2 regions of the Oceanicaulis sp. LC35 genome follow, and region 1 is predicted to be linked to the other one. Evidence: predicted binding sites of a transcription regulator. Region 1 holds the regulator's gene; the other holds the start of a gene.

Region 1 (9,770 bases):
CTTGCGTGAAGTCACCGATCATATGCGCGGCGAGGGCGGATCCCCCTCAGCGAACGCCGCCGCAGCGGTGCTCTCCCTGGTCTAGCGAAGTACATCCCGCTGTTGGGTCATGCCCTTGTGCTTCGTAACGTAGCATATATGCTATATTATGAAATTTAAGCAGGAGATGATCATGCGTGCTCAGGGACCGCTCCACGGATTTTACAAAGCGGACTCCAGTGACGATCCCCGAAAGGCGCAAGCCTGGGCGTCGATACCCAAACGGCGCGGTCTGGTGGTCGTGACAGTGATGGTGTTTGTGGTGTTCGCAATCATGCTGTCCGTCTTGATCGACGGCATCCTGAAGGCGCTCATTGATCAGGCAGGGTTCAGTCAGGTCATGATGGGGTTTGCGCCTGTTCTGCTGATCTGCGCGGTGGATGCCTTCTGGCTGGACAGGCTGGTGTTTCTCGCCAGTCGGCCAGGCTTCGCCGTGCCGGGTGAGCCCTATGATGAGCGCCAGCAAGCACTTGTCGCCATGGCGACCCGACAGGGATTGAAATTGGCGCTAGTGCTTTTGGCTATCGTCGCGGCGGTTGGCGCATCCCCCTTGCCCGCGGGATATGCAATCGGTGTCGGCCTGGCGTCGATCGCACTGGCCATGTCCGGCCCTCAACTGGTGCTGGCCTGGACGTTGAATGCGTCTGATTTCGATTTCTCTGGCGAAGAAGATGAGGACGCGGATGGCTGATCCCGTCGCTTTTCTGAACCGGGTGAAGACCTATCGCGTGGATCGCGGCCTGTCCCGTCAGGAACTCGCGACCCGGGTACAGGTGCATCCGCAAACCATTGGCGCTATCGAGCGGGGGCAGTTCAATCCCACGATCGAGGTGGCGCTCCGGCTCTCTGAAGCCCTTGGCGTCGGGCTTGATGCCTTGTTCACAAGGCGCGAATTCGGTCCGCTTTAAAGCTAAGGTGCAGATAAAAGAAAACCGGCGAAGCTTTTGCTTCGCCGGTCTTATTGGGTTCGAGGGAAAGCGCCTAGCGCTTGTCGATCCCCACGAAGTCGCGTTGCGTCGCGCCGGTGAAGGCCTGACGCGGACGACCGATTTTCTGGCTCGGATCCTCGATCATTTCCGACCATTGCGCGATCCAGCCGACGGTGCGGGCCAGGGCGAACAGCACGGTGAACATCTCGGTCGGGAAGCCCATCGCCTTCAGGGTGATGCCCGAATAGAAGTCGATGTTCGGATAGAGCTTCTTCTCGACGAAGTAAGGATCTTCCAGCGCGATCTTTTCCAGCTCCATGGCCACGGCCAGCAGCGGGTCATTGCGCACGCCCAGCTCGTCGAGCACGGCATGGCAGGTCTCACGCATCACTTTGGCGCGCGGGTCATAGTTCTTGTACACGCGGTGACCAAAGCCCATCAGACGGAAGGGATCGTTCTTGTCTTTGGCTTTCGCGACGTATTCGGGGATGTTGTCCACCGAACCGATCTCGTTGAGCATGTTGAGGGCGGCTTCGTTCGCGCCGCCGTGCGCCGGGCCCCACAGCGAGGCGATGCCGGCTGCGATACAGGCGAACGGGTTGGCGCCCGAAGAGCCCGCCAGACGCACGGTCGAGGTCGAGGCGTTCTGTTCGTGGTCGGCGTGCAGGGTAAAGATCTTGTCCATTGCGCGGGCGAGGGTCGGGGACACCTCGTATTTCTCGGCCGGGACAGCAAAGCACATCTGCAGGAAGTTCGACGCATAGTCGAGATCGTTCTGCGGAGCCACGAAGGGCTGACCGATGTGGTATTTATAGGCGCGCGCCGCGATGGTCGGCATCTTGGCGATCATGCGGTGAGACGCGATCAGGCGAGCCTGCGGGTCATTGACGTCGGTGGAGTCGTGATAGAAAGCCGACAGAGCGCCAACCGTGCCGACCATGATGGCCATCGGGTGCGCGTCACGGCGGAAACCGCGGAAGAACTGGTCGAACTGGTCGTGCAGCATGGTGTGACGACGGATCGTCCAATCAAACTCTTCGAGTTCCTTGGCGTTCGGAAGCTCACCGTTTTGCAGCAGGTAAGCGACTTCAATGAAGCTGGCGTTGTCGGCCAGCTGGTCGATCGGATAGCCGCGATACAGAAGCGTGCCTTCGTCGCCATCAATATAGGTGATCTGGCTTTCGCAAGACGCGGTGGAGGTGAAGCCGGGGTCAAAGGTGAAAACGCCCGCATTCTTGTACAGCGCGCGAATGTCGATCACGTCCGGACCGATAGAGCCGCCATATACAGGCAGGTCATAGGTCTCGCCGTTAATCGACAGCTGCGCGGAACCTTTCGGTTGAATCTTGTTTTCCATATCTCCAACCCCTTTTGTGTGGGTCATGATGGACGCGGCCTGAATAGGGGCGCGACCTAGTCCATCACGTCATTGAGCCGATCCAGAACTTCATCACGTCCCAGAACCGCCAGTACAAAACTCATGTCCGGCGCTGGCGCGCCGCCGGTGAGAGCCGCCCGAAGCGGTTGACCCACCTTGCCGAAGCCAACCTCTTCAGCCTCTGCGAAAGCGTTAAGCACATCGCCCAAAGCTGCTTCAGTCCAGTCCGGCGTATCCCTTAGCACGTCCGCAAGACGTGACAGACGCGCCTTGGCGTCATCATTGATCGCCTTGGCGGTTTTGCCCGTCAGTTCGATCGGGCGCGGACGAATAAGGAAATAGGATTGATCCTCCAGCTCTGCGAGGGTCGCTGCGCGTTCTTTCAGCACTTTCATCGCTGAAGAAACCCAGACTTTCGCCTGATCATCAAGACGCAGATCGTCGCGGCCTTGCAGGCGGTCCCAGAGCAGATCCGTCAGACGCGCATCCTCTGCGCGTTTCATATGCCAGGCGTTGACGCTCGACATCTTGTCAAAATCGAGCCGCGCCGGCGCCTTGCCCAGACCCTTGAGGTCAAAGGCGGCGGCCATGTCAGCATCGGTGAAATATTCCTGATCGCCCTTGGACCAGCCCAGGCGCAGCAGATAATTGCGCAGCCCTTCAGGCAGATAGCCCATATCGCGATAAGCTTCGACGCCCAGAGCGCCGTGACGCTTGGAGAGCTTCTTGCCGTCCGGACCATGGATCAGCGGGATATGGGCGAAGACCGGAATCTCCCAGCCCATCGCCTGATAGATCTGGGTCTGACGACCGGCATTGGTCAGGTGATCATCGCCGCGGATGATGTGGGTGACGCCCATATCATGGTCATCGACCACTACAGCGAGATTATAGGTCGGGTTGCCGTCGCCGCGCAGAAGCACGAGATCGTCAAATTCCTTGGCGCCCCAACGAACCTGACCCTGAACCGTATCCTCGATGACAGTGTCAGTATCCGCCGCACGGAAGCGCACCACGAAGGGGGCGTCCGCCGGCGCTTCTGAAGCATCACGATCGCGCCAGGGCGAGCGCAGGGCGCGACCTTCGGCGAAAGCCTGCTCGCGCAGCGCTTCGGTTTCTTCCGGCGTGCAATAGCAGCGGAAGGCCGCGCCTTTTTCGATCAGCGCGTCCACGACTTCACGGTGACGGTCTGCGCGGGCGAACTGTGACACGGCTTCGCCATCCCATTTCAGGCCCAGCCAGCTCAGTCCATCCAGAATCGCCTGCACGGTTTCATCGGTGGAACGCGCACGATCCGTATCCTCGATGCGAAGCTTGAATTCGCCGCCATTCGCCTGAGCGAACAGGGCGTTGAACAGCGCCGTACGCGCGCCGCCGATATGCAGATAGCCGGTCGGTGAGGGCGCGAAACGCGTGATGATTTTCATGGTGTCTTGCAATTGCGAATTCATGCTGCAGTGCGAAGGGAGGTGCTCTTTAGCACGCCAAAGCGTCTCCGTCATAGCCTCCGCCTGATGTTCACGCCATGATGAAGGTGTGAAATCGCTAAAGTTTCCACCTGTGGGGGAAATCCCAGACTTGCGCCGAGCCGTGACGGCTGGGCTGGGCGGCGCGTTGGCGCTCACAGTTCCAGACCCCAACCGCCTGATCCTGTGGGCGCCGGTGGCGCTGGCTGTCGGCGCAGCAGCCTATTTCTCATGGCCGTCAGAGCCGGGCTTGGCGCCGGTGCTGTTCGGGGCGGGACTGAGCTTTGTCGCGGGCATTGTCTGGTGGTTCAGACGGAACGTCCTCACACTTTATGCGCTCGTGCTTGTGAACTGCCTGACACTTGGCTTCGTTCTGTCTCGGGAGCGGGCTCATTCGCTGGGCGCGCCAGAACTTGGGGCCTTTCAGTCTGAACGCAGTGCAGAGGTCACGGGCTGGATTGAGCGGGTGGAGCGGCTTGAGGGGCGGGCGCGTCTTGTCATCCGGGTGCATGCGCTCGAGAATGCCGATACGCCGCCCTATCGGGTTCGTATCCGTGCGGGGCTCGCAGCGTTCGAGCCAGGCGATGCGATCCGCGTGCGGGCTCGCTTGTCGCCGCCATCCGCCCCGGTTGCCGCTGGTGGCTATGACCCGGCGCGTGCCGCCTGGTTCGATCAGATCGCTCTGACGGGCTACGCCATCTCGGACATGGAGCGCACCGAGATTGATACACGGGCGCCGCTCAGCCTGTCCCTGGCGGGCTTTCGCTGGCGTTTGTCTGAGCGGTTGCAATCTCAAACCGGGACGCGGACCGGAGCTGTCGCCGCCGCCTTGCTGACCGGGGAACGCGCCCGCGTCAGCACCGAGGACGCCGAGGCGTTACGTCTGTCAGGGCTTGGGCACATTCTGGCGATATCCGGCCTTCACATGGCGCTTTTTGCGGGCGGGGCGTACTGGCTGATCCGTCTGGTGTTTGCGATGTGGGAGCCTTGGGCGCGCGCGCATGACCCGCGCAAGCCGGCTGCTCTAGGCGCACTGATCGCCGCCAGCCTCTATTTGATCATCTCCGGGGCGGCGGTTTCCACCCAGCGGGCCTACATCATGGCCTTCGTCGTTCTGGTGGGCGTGTTGTTTGACCGTCAGGCTTTTTCCATGCGCTCACTGGCGCTGGCGGCGATCCTGATCCTGCTCATTGCGCCTGAAAGCGTCATTGAGCCCGGTTTCCAGATGAGCTTCTCCGCTGTTGCGGCCCTGATCGCCAGCTTTGACGCCTATAAGCGTTGGCGACCTGAATCCGGTCTGTCGTCATCCGTGTTTGGAAAGCTCAAGGATGCGCTGGCCGGGCTCAGCGCCACCTCGCTCATTGCCGGGGCGGCGACGGGGGCGTTCGCGATCTTTCATTTCCAGCGCATGGCCGCCTATGGCCTTATCGCCAACCTCCTCGCTATGCCGCTTTTTACGTTCTGGGTCATGCCGGCGGGCGGCGCGGCGCTCATCTTCTCTGTCGTGGGGATGGAGCGGCCCTTTCTGTGGATTATGGACCAGGGGCTGCGCCGGGTTCTGGATGTGGCGTACTGGGCGTCCACCATGGAGGGCGCTGTTGTGGGGGCGAATGCGGCGGACCCGGCGCTGGTGGCGCTCTACGGACTGGGCTTTGCGTGTCTGGTGATCGGGCTGGGATGGATGCGGGTGACCGGGGGGCTGCTGATCATGGCGGCGATGACGCTGTTCATGGTCCAGACCCCGCCCCAGATGATGATCACCGATGGCGGGGTGGTGCTGGCTCGCTTTGAGGGCGCGGAGGGCTACACGGTTACAGATCGCCGTCGCGGACGGTTCGATGCCCGGGTCTTTCTGCAGCGGGCCGGCGTCAGCGACAGCCCGGATCGCGCCGCCCTGAGCTGTGACAGTCTGGGCTGCACGGGGCGAACTTCAGACGGTTTGTTGCTGGCCGTGACAGCCTCCGCCGAAGCGCTGGAAGATGATTGCCATGAGGCGGACCTCATCGTTTTTGACGGGGAGGTTTCCGCCTGGCGCAAACGTCGTTGCGCGGCGCTGATTCTCGATACTGTCGCTCGGGAAGAGCTGGGCGGACTGGAGTTCTGGGTCCATGACGGGCAGGTCATCCGCATGCGCAGCGCGCAAGCGGCGCGCCGCAATCGCTTGTGGGGCGGCGCTTCCGGTTCCTGAGCGGACTAGAGCGCTTTCAGGCCGCGTTGCTGCATGCGCCAGAGCAGGGCGTCGATCCGGTCCTGACCGAAGAAGGGCTCGCCCTGAAAGACCATTAGGGGCACGCCCCAATGGCCGGCGGCGTCCTGATTGGCTTCGTTCTCGATGATTTGACTATCAATACGGTCTGATTGGGCATCTGATTGCGTGTTCAGCGTGTCCGGATCGAGCCCGGCGGCGCGGGCCGCGTCATCCAGTGCGCCATCCTCGGTCCAGGGCGTGTCATGTCCTGCAGCGCTTCCGCCCCAGATGCGGCGGCTGGCGTGGGCGATATAGGCCAGGCCGTCGCCGTCCTCGCAGGCCAGAACGCCCAGCTGGTTGAGATAGGCGATCCGCGGCTGTTCCGGGGCGATCTTGAGCGTATGGATGTCCTGTACGATCGGGTCAGGCGAGGGGGCGGAAATGGGCAAGCCCAGTCGTTCCGCCTCGCGCGCTACATCCACGATTACATAATGGATCCAGCGTGGATCCCGCTCTTCAAAGAATTCAGGGCTTCGAACCGCCAGCGGGCGCACGATGCGCACATTCACATTGAAGGCGTAGTGCTGACGCAGCTCTAAAAATCGCTGGGCGGCGATATAGCTGTAGGGGCTGCGGAAAGACCAGTAGAGGTCAAAGCTGAGCGGGGTGGCGTCGGTCATGAGCTGGCGTCCTCAGAAGGGTGCGCCAGACTACTGCCCCGAAAGCAGATCGCCTAGTGATAGCGACGGATAAGTCCCACAAGGCGACCCTGAACCTTCACCTCGTTCGGGCCGAAAATCCGGGTCTCATAGGCCGGGTTCGCCGCTTCAAGGGCGATGGAGCCGCCTTTCTTGCGCAGCTTTTTCAGCGTGGCTTCCTCGTCATGAACAAGCGCCACGACGATGTCGCCGGTATTGGCCGTGTCGCCGCGCTTGATGATCACAAGGTCGCCATCAAGGATGCCGGCCTCAATCATGGAGTCGCCGTGGACTTCGAGGGCGAAGTGTTCGCCGCCTGAAATCATGTCCGCCGGGACGGGCAGGCGGTCGGTTTCGTGCTGGATCGCCTCGATCGGCACACCGGCGGCGATCCGGCCAAGGACCGGCACTTCCACGCCATGGGTGCGCTCATCAGAGGTGGCGGAGCCGAAATCGGCGCTGACGACATTGGTCTTGGCAGGCGTGGACTGGGCGCTCGCGCCGCCAGAGGGCAGCTTGAGCACTTCCAGAGCGCGGGCGCGGTGGGCGAGGCGGCGGATGAAGCCGCGCTCTTCCAGAGCCGAGACCAGACGGTGAACGCCGGATTTGGAAGCGAGATTGAGCGCCTCTTTCATTTCGTCAAAGGAAGGCGACACGCCGTCTTCGGACAGACGTTTGTTGATGTAGAGCAAAAGCTCGTGCTGCTTTTTGGTCAGCATGATCGCCTCTTGGAACAAAATAGAAACTCTATAAGGGTGTTCTATGCATGTTCCGTCTTAACGTCAAGTGAAGGCCCGGTGTTATGCCCGACCAATCAGGGCGCGCGTCGCCGCTGTCACATCGTCCTGGCGCATCAGGCTTTCACCCACCAGCAACGCCTTGGCCCCAGCCTGTTGCAAACGCACGGCGTCGTCACGGGTGAAAATGCCGCTTTCGGCCACCAGAACACGGTCTTCACCCACCATAGGGGCAAGGGTTTCAAAGGTTTCAAGGCTCGTCTCAAACGTGCGCAGATTGCGATTGTTCACACCAACGAGCGGGCTGGGCAGGGCGAGGGCGCGCTTCATTTCCTCTGCGTCATGCACTTCGACCAAGGCATCCATGCCCCATTTGAAGGCTTCTTCGATCAGGGCGGCGGCGAGGGAATCATCCACGCTCGCCAGAATCACCAGAATACAGTCCGCGCCGAGCGCGCGTGATTCGGCGACTTGCCAGGGATCATAGAGAAAATCCTTGCGCAGGACGGGCAGGTCCACTGCAGCGCGTGCGGCGACCAGATAGTCGTCATGGCCCTGAAAACTGGGCTCATCGGTCAGAACGGACAGGCAGCTCGCGCCGCCGTCTTCATAGGCTTTGGCGAGGATGGGCGGATTGAAGTCCGCGCGGATCAGGCCCTTGGAGGGGCTGGCTTTCTTTACTTCGGCAATCAGGCCCAGACCGTTCGCGGCGGCATCGCGCTCCAATGCCGCCTTGAAACCGCGAACAGGGCTCGCATCCTGCGCCCGCTCGCACACCGCCTCATAGGATAGGCGGGCTTTGCGCTCGGCGACGTCAGCGCGCTTATAGGCTTCGATACGGGTCAGAACATCGCTCATTGCGGTCTCGTCAAATTGGTTCAGGCGTTGCTGGCGCGAACAAGGGCGTCGAGCGCCGCTTGCGCGCGGCCCTCATCAAGGGCGCTGGCGGCAAGCGCTGCACCCGATTTCAGATCATCAGAGAGACCGGCGAGTTTGAGCGCCGCAGCGGCGTTAAACAGCACGATATCGCGATAGGGGCCTGTGGCGCCTTTCAGAAGATCGCGGATCGCCTCGGCGTTCTCTTCAGGTTCTCCGCCCTTGAGATCGTCGAGACCTGCGCGGGGCAGACCGGCGTCTTCGGGCGTGATCTGGTATTCGCGGATCGTTCCATCAGGGAAGAGCTCGGCCACATGGCTGACGCCCGTGGTGGTGATTTCATCCAGCCCGTCTTCGCCATGCACAATCATCGCCGCTTCAGCGCCAAGACCCCGCAGGGCCTCGGCCATGGGAAGGAGCCATTTGCGATCAAACACGCCCAGAAGCTGACGCTTCGCGCCAGCCGGGTTTGAGAGCGGCCCCAGAAGATTGAAGATGGTCCGCACGCCCAGAATTTTTCGTGCCGGTCCCACATGGCGCACGGCGCCGTGATGGGCTTGTGCGAAGAGAAAACCCACGCGCGCTTGGGACAGAGCCGCTTCCACCTGAGTCGGTGAGGCGAAGAGGTTCACGCCGAGGCTTTCAAGCACTTCGGCGGATCCTGACTTGGAGGAGGCGGCCTTGTTGCCATGTTTTGCGACGACAGCGCCTGCGCCTGCAGCGACCAGAGCCGCAGCGGTGGAGATATTCCAGGTGCCGCGGGCATCCCCGCCGGTCCCGCATGTGTCTATGGCAGTGGCGGGGGCGGCAACAGGCGTCATCCGGGCGCGCATGGCCTTGGCGCCGATCATCAGCGCTTGCGGGCTTTCGCCCAGCGCGGTGAGGGCCAGCAGAAAGCCGCCAACCTCGACCGGGTCCGCCTGGCCATCCATAAGGGCGTCAAACGCCGCCTCAAGGGCGGCGGCATCCGGCTCCTGACCCTGCGCCAGGGCCTGAATGGCGGGGCGCATGCGGCTCATGCAGCTTGTTCCACAGTCATCCCTGCGAGGCGCAGGAAATTGCCGATAAGCGCATGACCATGCTCGGAGGCAATGGATTCGGGGTGGAACTGCACGCCGTGAATGGGGCGGGTCTTGTGCATCAGACCCATGATCTCACCGTCGGCGGTATGGGCGTTAGCGACCAGGTCAGTGCCGTCCGGCAGATCGACCGCGAGAGAGTGATAGCGTGTGGCGTTATAGGGCGAGGGCAGGCCCTCGAATACGCCGGTCCCGTCATGCTCGATAGGACTGGTTTTGCCATGCATGATGGCTTTGGCCTGAACCACCTTGCCGCCGAACACCTGACCAATGGACTGAAAGCCCAGACAGACGCCAAAGATCGGCAGATCGTGGGGCGCGGTTTCGATCAGCTCAAGACAGATGCCGGCCCGGTCCGGATCGCACGGGCCCGGACTGAT
Region 2 (9,770 bases), 1.4 Mb from region 1:
CGAGCCATAGACCGCAATGCGGTTGGCATAGGCGACCACATGGTCAGGCACGTTGATCTGGATCACCGGAATGGCGACGTCATCAAGATGATCGCGAAACTTGCGGCGCAATTGAGCGGGCGCGGCGTTCGAACCCACCGCCGCCACGGCGTGATAGGCGCCGCGTTCAAATTCTGACAGTCGCTGTTCGCCCAGCGCATCGGCCATCCGCATCGGCCCCTTGGCGTGATCAATGATCCAGTCGCCAAACCCGCCGCTCGTCTGCATCAGGGGCCAGGTCGCGCCATCGAGAAAGATGAAGGGTGTTTGCGGACGCGGGAAGGGATAGCTCAGCGCCCATTGCAGATGCAGGGTGTCGGTATCGATCATGATGCGCCTACCCCCGCTGGGCTTCCACCCAGTCGATCAGCAGAGCCGACACATCGACGCCGGAGAAGCGGCGCAATTCCTGAATGCCGGTGGGGGAGGTGACGTTGATCTCGGTCAGGTAATCGCCAATCACGTCAATGCCCACAAAGACGAGGCCGCGACGCTTGAGCTCCGGCCCGATAATGCGACAAATCTCGAGATCGCGCTCGGTCAGGTCAGACTGCACCGCCTTGCCGCCCACATGCATGTTGGCGCGCACTTCGCCCTCGGCCGGCACGCGGTTGATCGCGCCCACCGGCTCGCCATCCACCAGGATCACGCGCTTGTCGCCATTGCGAACGTCCGGAACGAAGGCTTGGGCCATCAGCGGATCACGGCTGGTCTGACCGAACAGCTCCACCAGCGAGGCGATGTTTTCCGCCGTATCGCGGATGCGGAACACGCCCGCCCCGCCATTGCCGAACAGCGGTTTGACGATGATGTCCCGGCCATGGCGCTCGAAGAAGTCGCGAATTTCGTCTTCAGAGCTGGTGATCAGGGTGGGCGGCATCACGCCTTCAAACGTCGTCACGAACAGTTTTTCGGGCGTATCGCGCACATGGCGCGGATCATTAACCACCAGCACTTCGGGCATCAGATGCTCAAGAATGTGGGTGGTGGTGATATAGCTCATGTCAAAGGGCGGGTCCTGACGCAGGAAGACCGCATCCACCGTGTGCAGGTCCAGCACTTCAGGCGCGCTCAGGGTCACATGCTCGCCCTGCACCCGCTGCATGGCGGTGACCCGTTGCGCCGTCGCGCGGACCTTGCCGTTCTCAAGGCTCAGATGTTTGGGTTCATACACCCAGATCTCATGGCCGCGCCCAAAGGCTTCCAGCGCAATGTCAAAGGTGGAGTCCGCGTTGACATTGACTTGGGTGATGGGGTCCATCTGGAAAGCGATCGTCAGCATGGCAGGCCTTTCGGGCAGAGGCGGGATCATTGCGCTGACAGGTAGGGGATGGATGGAGAGAATGGAAGTCAGCAAACCCCACAATCCCGCTTTCCCTTGACTCTTCCCCGCCCCCCGCGTAAACGCCCACGCTTCACGCAAGCGTCTCTCCGCTTGCCTTACCCGCACACGGCGTCCTGCATTGATCAGGAGTGAACGCTTGGAGGCGGGCGAGGTCCCCCGCTCGACGAAGGCTCGTCCAGTGGGGCGGTTGCGGCGTGCGCGTTTCACACACACCTTCTTGGGTGTGACCAGAAGCGGACCAGGGCAGGCGAACACATGTTCGACTCACTTTCAGAACGGCTTTCCGGCGTCTTTGACAGCCTGACCGGGCGCGGCGCGCTCTCGGAAAAGGATGTGGACGCCGCGCTGCGCGAGATCCGCGTGGCGCTTCTGGAGGCCGACGTCGCCCTGCCGGCGGTGAAGGACTTCACCACCAAGGTCCGCGACAAGGCGATTGGTGAAGAGGTCATCCGCTCGGTCAGCCCCGGCCAGCAGGTCATCAAGATCGTCCATGACGGTCTTGTGGAGCTGCTGGGCGGCGAAGGCGAACCCGAAGGGCTCAACCTTACCGGCGAACCGCCTGTGGCGATCCTGATGGCGGGTCTTCAGGGTTCGGGCAAGACCACCACCACCGCCAAGCTCGCCAAGCGCATTTCCGAGCGCGAGAAGAAGAAAGTCCTCGTCGCCTCGCTCGACACCCGCCGTCCGGCGGCGATGGAGCAATTGGCGCAGATGGCCGAGAAGGCCGGCGTCGCCTGCCTGCCGATCGTGGCGGGCCAGTCCGCCGTCGAGATCGCCAAGCGCGCCATGAGCGCGGGTCGCCTTCAGGGCTATGACGTGGTGATCCTGGATACCGCGGGCCGCACGTCCATCGATGAAGAGATGATGGGCGAAGCCGCCAGGATCGCCGAAGTGGCGCGGCCGCGCGAAACCCTTCTGGTGGCCGACAGCCTGACCGGTCAGGACGCGGTGGAGACCGCCAAACGCTTTGACGAGCGTCTGAAGCTGACCGGCCTTGTGCTGACCCGGATGGATGGCGATGGCCGCGGCGGCGCCGCGCTGTCCATGCGCTGGGTCACGGGCCTGCCGATCAAGTTCCTGGGCGTCTCTGAAAAGGTTGATGGCCTTGACGCCTTTGACGCCAAGCGCCTTGCAGGCCGCATTCTGGGGCGCGGCGATATCGTCTCGCTGGTGGAAAAAGCCGCCGCCGAGGTCGATCACGAGAAAGCCGAACGCCTCGCCAAGAAAATGGCCAAGGGCAAGTTCGATCTCGACGACATGGCCGACCAGCTGCGCCAGCTTCAGAAAATGGGCGGCGTTGCGGGGCTGATGGGCTTCCTGCCGGGCATGAACAAGGCGGCGAAGGCCCAGATGGCCAATGCCGGCTTTGACGACAAGATGCTCAAGCGTCAGGAAGCGATCATCCTGTCGATGACCCGCGAAGAGCGCGCCAAACCGGATCTACTCAAGGCCAGCCGCAAGCGCCGTATCGCGCTCGGCTCGGGCGTTGAAGTGCCGGAAGTGAACAAGCTTTTGAAAATGCACCGCCAGATGGCGGACATGATGAAGAAGATGGGCAAGAAGGGCAAAAAAGGGGGTTTCCCCGGCATGCCCGGAATGGCTGGTATGGGCGGCGGAATGCCGGGCATGGGAGGCGGCATGCCTCCGGGTCTCGGCGACGCGGCGTCCGATCTTCTCAAAGGACACGCGCCCAAGGGCGCAGACCTGCCGGGGCTGGGCGGCCCAGGCAAACAGGGACTGCCAGGCATTGGCGGACCCCTGGGGCCGGATGGCCTACCGCTCGGCCTCTCGAAGAAAAAATGACCTTAAAGGACCACAACCATGTCTGTTAAAATTCGTCTCGCCCGCGGCGGCGCCAAGAAGCGTCCGTACTACCGCATCGTCGTCACCGATTCCCGCATGCCGCGCGATGGCCGCTTCATCGAGAAAATCGGTCACTACAACCCGATGCTGCCCAAAGACCACGAGAACCGCATCGCCGTGGACACCGAGAAAGCCGCCGAGTGGATCAAGAAAGGCGCCCAGCCGTCTGACCGCGTCGCGCGCTTCCTGAAAGACGCTGGCGTCTACGAATGGACCCACGGCAACAACCCGAAAAAGGGCGAGCCGGGCGAGAAAGCCAAAGAGCGCGCTGCTGAACGCGCCGAAAAAGAAGAAGCCAAGAAGGCTGCTGAAGCGGAAGCCGCTGCGGCTCCGGCTGAAGAAGAAGCCCCGGCCGAAGAGGCTGCTGCTGAAGAAGCGTCTGAATAAGACCTTCTGTCTCAGCTGTTTGATCAACCCCGCCGTGGAAATGCGGCGGGGTTTTTCACATCTCGGGTCAGGGATTCAGCCCCCGATCTGACTCTTCCCGCTTTCCCGGTGAACGCATTTGTTCTATTTTTGTTCTGTAGCGGACAGCCGCCTGCGGAACAAAGATCATGCGCAAGCCAGAGACCATCGAGCAGCTCTATCTCGACTTTGACAGCTTCTTTGCAAGCGTCGAGCAATACGCCGATCCACGCCTGCGGGGCCGCCCGGTCGGGGTGATCCCCATGCAGGGCGCGCGCAATACCTGCATCATCGCCGCCTCGAAAGAAGCCAAGGCGAAGGGCGCAAGCTCGGTGATGACCGTGCGCGAGGCCCGCGAGGCGGTGCCCGACATGATCCTGGTGGATCAGAAGCCCGATCTTTATCGCCGCATGCACGCCCTGATGATCGCCGAGATTAGGGCCGTGCTGCCCATTGGCGCGGTCAAATCCATTGACGAGCTGACCTGTCCCCTCGACGGCCGCGCCATCGCCGATCCTGAAGGCGTCTCCAAAGCCATCAAGGCGCGCATCGCCGCCCAGACGGACGGCGTTGTCACTTGCTCGATCGGCATGGCGCCCAATCGCTTCCTCGCCAAGATGGCCTGCAAGCTGGGAAAGCCCGACGGGCTGACCATCTGGCGGCCCGAGGATCTGCCCGGCCCCTTGCTCAAACGTCCCCTTGATGAAGCGCCGGGCATTGGCTCCTCCATGCGCAAGCGCCTGCTGAAGGCCGGTGTGGCGGACATGAAGGCGCTGTGGGCCATGCAGCCCAAGCAAATGCGCGCCCTGTGGCGCAATGTGGGAGGCGAGCGCTTCTGGTACGCCCTGCACGGCTATGCGGTCCATGCCGAACCCGCCAAGCGGCGCATGTACGGCCATGGCCGCGTCCTGCCGCCCAGCCATCGCAGCTGGCCCAGCGCCTATGACTGCGCCCGGCTTCTGACCGTAAAAGCCGCCCGCCGCATGCGCCGTGATGGCCGCACCGCCGGGCGGATGGGTCTGTGGCTGCGTCATATCGAGGGCGGGTGGAGCGGGGAATTGCCCCTGCACAGCGCCCGCACCGATCGCGATTGCCTGAAAGCGCTGGATACGCTGTGGGCCGCCGCCCAGCGGGCGGACCCGCGCGCGCGGCCCATGCGGGCGGGCATGTATCTGTGCGATCTGGATGATCCAGGCGTCACCCAGACCGACTGGCTGATTGACGACAAGCCTGAGGATCGCGCCCGCCGCAATGCGCTTCAGGACGCCATCGACTCCATCAACAGCCGCTACGCCAAATCGCTGGTGACCCAAGGGGTCTGGACCCCGCCGCCCGGCGGCTATGCCGGCGGCAAGATCGCCTTCACACGCATTCCTTATGCCGAGGACTTCTGGTGATGACCTGGAAAACCGAACTGCGCCTTGACGATCTCGACCCGCATGCCCGGCTCGAAGCCTTCTGCACCGCTTGCAGCGCGGCGCGCTATTACACCGTGCAGGAATTGCTGGCCCGCCGCGCGCTGGCCCACGCCCATCTTGATGAGGTGGAGACCGCGCTCAAATGCGCCCAGCCCGGCTGCCGCGCCCCCGTCACGCTTTACGAAGTGAGCGCGGGCGAGACCGAAGCCTTCCAGGGCGGCATGCCCTAGGGAGTGATCCGCTTGACCGTGTTACAGCCATTCATCGACATACGCTCCAGATTGACGGCCTCAAGATCGCCGCGAGAGCTGACCATGCGCTCTTCAAAATGGTCAAAATGGCAGGTGAAGCTGGACTGCAGGGCCTGAACAGGAACCGCATTGCAGGTCCCCGGCGTGTCGGGAAAGCCCGTCAGCATCCGCGACAGGGCGGTGAAGGCGGCGGTCTCCAACGAGTTTCGCAGCCCGCTCACCTCCCCGATGGATCGGGTATCAAGGCGTTCATCGAGCGCACGCTGGGCGTCGTCATTGCCAAGGAAGGCCAGGATCGTGTCGGTATTGTTCTGCGCCTGAAGCCGCTCATAGGCTTCCGTCTCGGCATCCGTGCGCTCCAGACGCGCCCGGTTCTCCAGACCCCGCCCGAAGGCGAACTTGGTGTGAAACGGCGTCTGGATTTCATGAGCGAGGTTGATGCAGGCATCCTCCTCATCGCTGGTCATGGCGAACAGACCTTCGGGCACGGACGCTTCGGAGAAATAGCCCAGGGCGCCCACCATCGCGTAATCACAGCCGGGATGATCGCGCCCGTGGGTTTCATAGCAGATGTCATGGGCGCGGCAGATGGCGTCAATGCCGTCCACCGGAACCAGCGTATTGAGGACCTCAAGCTGAAGCGCCGGGTCTTCACTGACCCGCACCGGCACCCCGGGACCGCAGAAATTGCCGTAATGATAGGCGCGGCCTTCCTCGGGAAACGCATACTGACTGGTCAGGGACGCGGTTTCACAGCCGCTCAAGACCACAACACCTGCAAACGCCAAGGCGACAGCCCGTTTCATTATCCACACCCCCCCTCGTCATGGATGATCTGAACGTCCTTTTGAGGAGGCGAGCCAACGCATAAGGGCGCTCAAAGCCTTTACATCAAATTTTTCAAATCTCCATTAAGACAGAGCCCGCGCGCAGCACCCATCTTGAGCCTTGGGCCATCTTTGGGCACAGAGGGCGCAGAAAAGGATCTCGCCATGCCCGCACCCAAAGAAGAGCTCGTCGTCATCGCTGCTGTCGCGGGCGCCCACGGGGTGCGCGGAGACGCCAAGCTCAAACCCTTCGGCGACGCTTCACAGGTGTGCAGCTATGGCCCGTTCCTGGATAAAACCGGCGCGGTAATCCTGACCCCGACCCAGGCCAGGCCCGGCCCCAATGGCACGGTGATCGTGCGGCTGGAGGAAAACCTCACCCGCGAACAGGTGCAGGCGATGAAGGGCACGCTCTTGCATGTGCCCCACAGAGCTCTGCCAGAGCTTGATGAGGACGAGTTCTATTATTCCGACCTCATTGGCCTGAATGTGGAGAACCTTGAGGGCGAGACACTGGGCAAGATCAAGTCGGTGCAGGATTACGGCGCGGGCGATCTTCTGGAAATCTCAGGCCCGGACGGGGTCTGGTTCCTGCCCTTCACCAAGGACGCCGCCCCCCATGTGGACCTGAAGGCCGGCAAGCTCGTCGCCAATCCACCCGAAGTCATCGAGGGCGATGAAAAGGAAGGCGAATAGCCTCTGAAACCCCGGCCAAGCGCAGCGCCGAGCCGGGGCCTCCATCAGGATTGGGCGCGTTACGTGGAGGGAGGTCCCGGGTCTTCGCTCCGCTCGCCCGGGAATTCACGCTCCGTCTCCTAAGGTCATCGGACGGCTTGTCCTGCCGATCAATGCCGGTTGATTTAATCACAGGTCACGGCATGGGTTCGCCGGATAAACCGGCGAATGACAGTTTCACAGTCCAGAGACATGACAGTGTCATCCCGGACGCGCAGCGATCCGGGATCTACCGGAACCGCTCTGTTCTGATCACAGAAACGAAACGGGTCGATCCCGGCTCAAGGCCGGGATGACAATGAATGTCTTGGCAAAGCCCGCACGGGCCTATGGGGAGAAGGAGAAGGAGAAACACCAACAGCCCCGCGCACCAACGCAGGGGTGAAGCACAGACGGGTCGCGCGGGAGCGGGGCGTCTTGTGTTGAAGGTAAGCAGTTGGAAGCCTGACCCGGCTCCCGCGCTTGAGATGATTTGTCGGGGTCACCGTCCGGAGACTTCTGCGCTGTCGCGCCGCCGGTGCAGTCGTCGCCTCATCAGACGCCGCTGCCCTGGACCGCCCGGTGAGGGCCCGCCTTTTCGCACAAAGGCCGCGTTACAGCCTCTGTCCTCGGGACATCCCGCTCCTCCCAGCCTGAACGCGCCGGCCGCCCGCCCTGGAAGGAACGAGGCCGAGTATGGCGCAGCTTTCAGAGGGGGTGGATAAGTTTGCGACTGTCCATAGCCGCGGCGACTCCCTTCTGTCCTTGCGTCGCAGGCTTTGGCGCCCCATAAGCGCGCGCCATGACGTTTAACGCCTCGGTGCTCACCCTCTATCCGGACGCTTTTCCGGGTCCGCTTGGGGTCTCCTTGCTGGAGACTGCAAGAAAGAACGGACTCTGGGCGCTTGAAACGGTGGACATCCGGTCGTTTTCCCGTCATAAGCACGCCTCCGTTGACGACACGCCGGCTGGCGGCGGCCCAGGAATGGTGCTGCGCCCCGATGTTGCGGCAGCGGCGATCGACAGTCTGCCAAGGGATGGACGGCCGTTGATCTATCTGACGCCTCGCGGCAAGCCGCTCTCCCAGACCATGGTCCGGGAGTGGGCGGCGGGTCCGGGCGTTATTGTCTTTTGCGGCCGCTTCGAAGGTCTCGACCAACGGGTCATCGAAGCGCGCGGCATGGACGAGGTGAGTGTCGGCGACGCCGTGCTCGCCGGGGGGGAAGCCCCCGCCATGGTCCTCATCGAGGCCTGTGTGCGGCTGATCCCCGGCGTTCTCGGCAAGCTCGAGAGCACCGAAGACGAGAGTTTTGAGGGTGATCTGCTCGAATACCCCCACTACACGCGACCGCGTGAATGGGACGGGCACGAAATCCCGGACGTTTTGCTGTCAGGCGATCATGGCCGGATCGCCCGGTGGCGTAAGGAACAGGCCGAACAAATAACGCGACTGCGCCGACCCGATCTCTGGACGAGATATCAGCGGCGTCAAGGAGAAGAGCCATGAACCTGATCCAACAGCTCGAGCAGGAAGAAGCCGTCCGCGTGCTCGGCGACAAGAAAATTCCGGAATTCTCCCCGGGTGACACGCTGACCGTGAACGTGTGGATCCGCGAAGGCGACCGCCAGCGCGTCCAGCGTTTCGAAGGCGTCTGCATCGCCCGCTCCGGCGGCGGCCTGAACGAGAACTTCACCGTGCGCAAGATCAGCTTCGGCGAAGGCGTCGAGCGCGTCTGGCCGGTCTACAGCCCGCTGATCGAGTCCATCGAGGTCAAGCGCAAAGGTAAAGTGCGCCGCGCCAAGCTGTACTATCTGCGTGATCGCCGCGGTAAGTCCGCGCGTATCGCCGAGCGCACCACCGGTCGCGGCATCGAGCCGCGCGGCAAGAAGAAAGAAGGCTAAGCCCTTCTTCCCTTCTACGGGTGACAAGATAACGCCCGCCGGAGCTTTCCGGCGGGCGCTTTTTGTTGTTTGGATTTGACTTTATGCCCTTCCGTCCCTGACGGGCTGATTGTTTCTCAAGCCCTGCGGGCTTTTAATCCTCGCTTCGCTGCGGGCGGCCTTTGGCCTTGCGGCCCTGACGGGCCGGGGCGCGGAGCCCCGACCCGGTTCAGGTCGGCTTACTCCGCGGCCATCTGGTCGCGCGCGGCGACGGCGGTGCCGGGGAAGTCGGCGAAGACGCCATCCACACCCTCGGCATAAAGCGCGCGCAGCTCGTCCTGCACGCTCTCGCCCACCACCGGCTCGCGATCATCGCGCACGGTCCAGACATGCACGCCCAGCCCCAGCGCATGGGCCTGAGCGACAAAGCCGGTGCTCTCGCCCTCGGGGGTGAAGATCAGCGTCTTGTAGGCGCCGATCCCGTCGGCGAACTGCGCAATCTCTTCAAGCGAACGGCCACCCGCATTCGCGCCCTCGGCCTCGGGGCCCGCATAGAGCATGGCCAGCGGCACGTCGGACACTGCGTTCAGACGCTCAAGGAAGTCCGCATCAAAGGACTGGATCATCACCGGCGCATCGGCGCGGTTGAGATCATGCGCCTCAAGCGACGCGATCAGGGCGGGCAGCGGATCGAGACCCATCGCCGTCAGCTCGGCGGGGTATTTCACTTCCGGCTCGATCGCGATCACGCATTCGCACCGGTCTTCCTCGGCCGCGACGAAATCGAGGAACTGGTCAAAGGTCAGCACCGGAAACTGGCCGTTATAGGACTGGTCGCGATCATCCATGGACTGGCGAGCTGTCAGGGTGGTCAGCTCGGCGGCAGTGAAGGTCGGAATCCACCAGTCTTCCTGACCCATCATCTCCACCCGGCGATCGGCGAATTCAGGCCGGTTCGCGATATCGGTGGAATGGGACAGGAAGGGATCGTGACGCACGATCAGCACGCCGTCTGACGACATGACCA

Evidence for each region. The regulator LexA, encoded in region 1, represses DNA repair genes until DNA is damaged. The targets are predictions, from matches to a motif close to ATGTTCCNCTTGTGTTCC.
Region 2: ACFELO_RS00175 (Y-family DNA polymerase) is a predicted target of LexA. The motif match lies at 3,753-3,770, and genes of this name have one in related genera.

What each region holds. Positions count from the first base shown of each region.
Region 1 covers NZ_CP170485.1:1,397,856-1,407,625, forward strand. The annotation lists gene lpxB (lipid-A-disaccharide synthase) at 1-85, shown strand, start outside; gene ACFELO_RS06595 (hypothetical protein) at 173-730, shown strand; gene ACFELO_RS06600 (helix-turn-helix transcriptional regulator) at 723-947, shown strand; gene gltA (citrate synthase) at 1,021-2,325, opposite strand; gene gltX (glutamate--tRNA ligase) at 2,382-3,797, opposite strand; gene ACFELO_RS06615 (ComEC/Rec2 family competence protein) at 3,925-6,000, shown strand; gene ACFELO_RS06620 (2-hydroxychromene-2-carboxylate isomerase) at 6,006-6,680, opposite strand; gene lexA (transcriptional repressor LexA) at 6,734-7,417, opposite strand; gene trpC (indole-3-glycerol phosphate synthase TrpC) at 7,499-8,293, opposite strand; gene trpD (anthranilate phosphoribosyltransferase) at 8,314-9,330, opposite strand; gene ACFELO_RS06640 (anthranilate synthase component II) at 9,327-9,770, opposite strand, start outside.
Region 2 covers NZ_CP170485.1:28,268-38,037, reverse strand. The annotation lists gene ACFELO_RS00195 (hypothetical protein) at 1-369, opposite strand, end outside; gene gshB (glutathione synthase) at 377-1,321, opposite strand; gene ffh (signal recognition particle protein) at 1,640-3,187, shown strand; gene rpsP (30S ribosomal protein S16) at 3,206-3,634, shown strand; gene ACFELO_RS00175 (Y-family DNA polymerase) at 3,802-5,049, shown strand; gene ACFELO_RS00170 (hypothetical protein) at 5,049-5,300, shown strand; gene ACFELO_RS00165 (hypothetical protein) at 5,297-6,127, opposite strand; gene rimM (ribosome maturation factor RimM) at 6,314-6,844, shown strand; gene trmD (tRNA (guanosine(37)-N1)-methyltransferase TrmD) at 7,665-8,369, shown strand; gene rplS (50S ribosomal protein L19) at 8,366-8,764, shown strand; gene ACFELO_RS00145 (glycerophosphodiester phosphodiesterase family protein) at 8,983-9,770, opposite strand, start outside.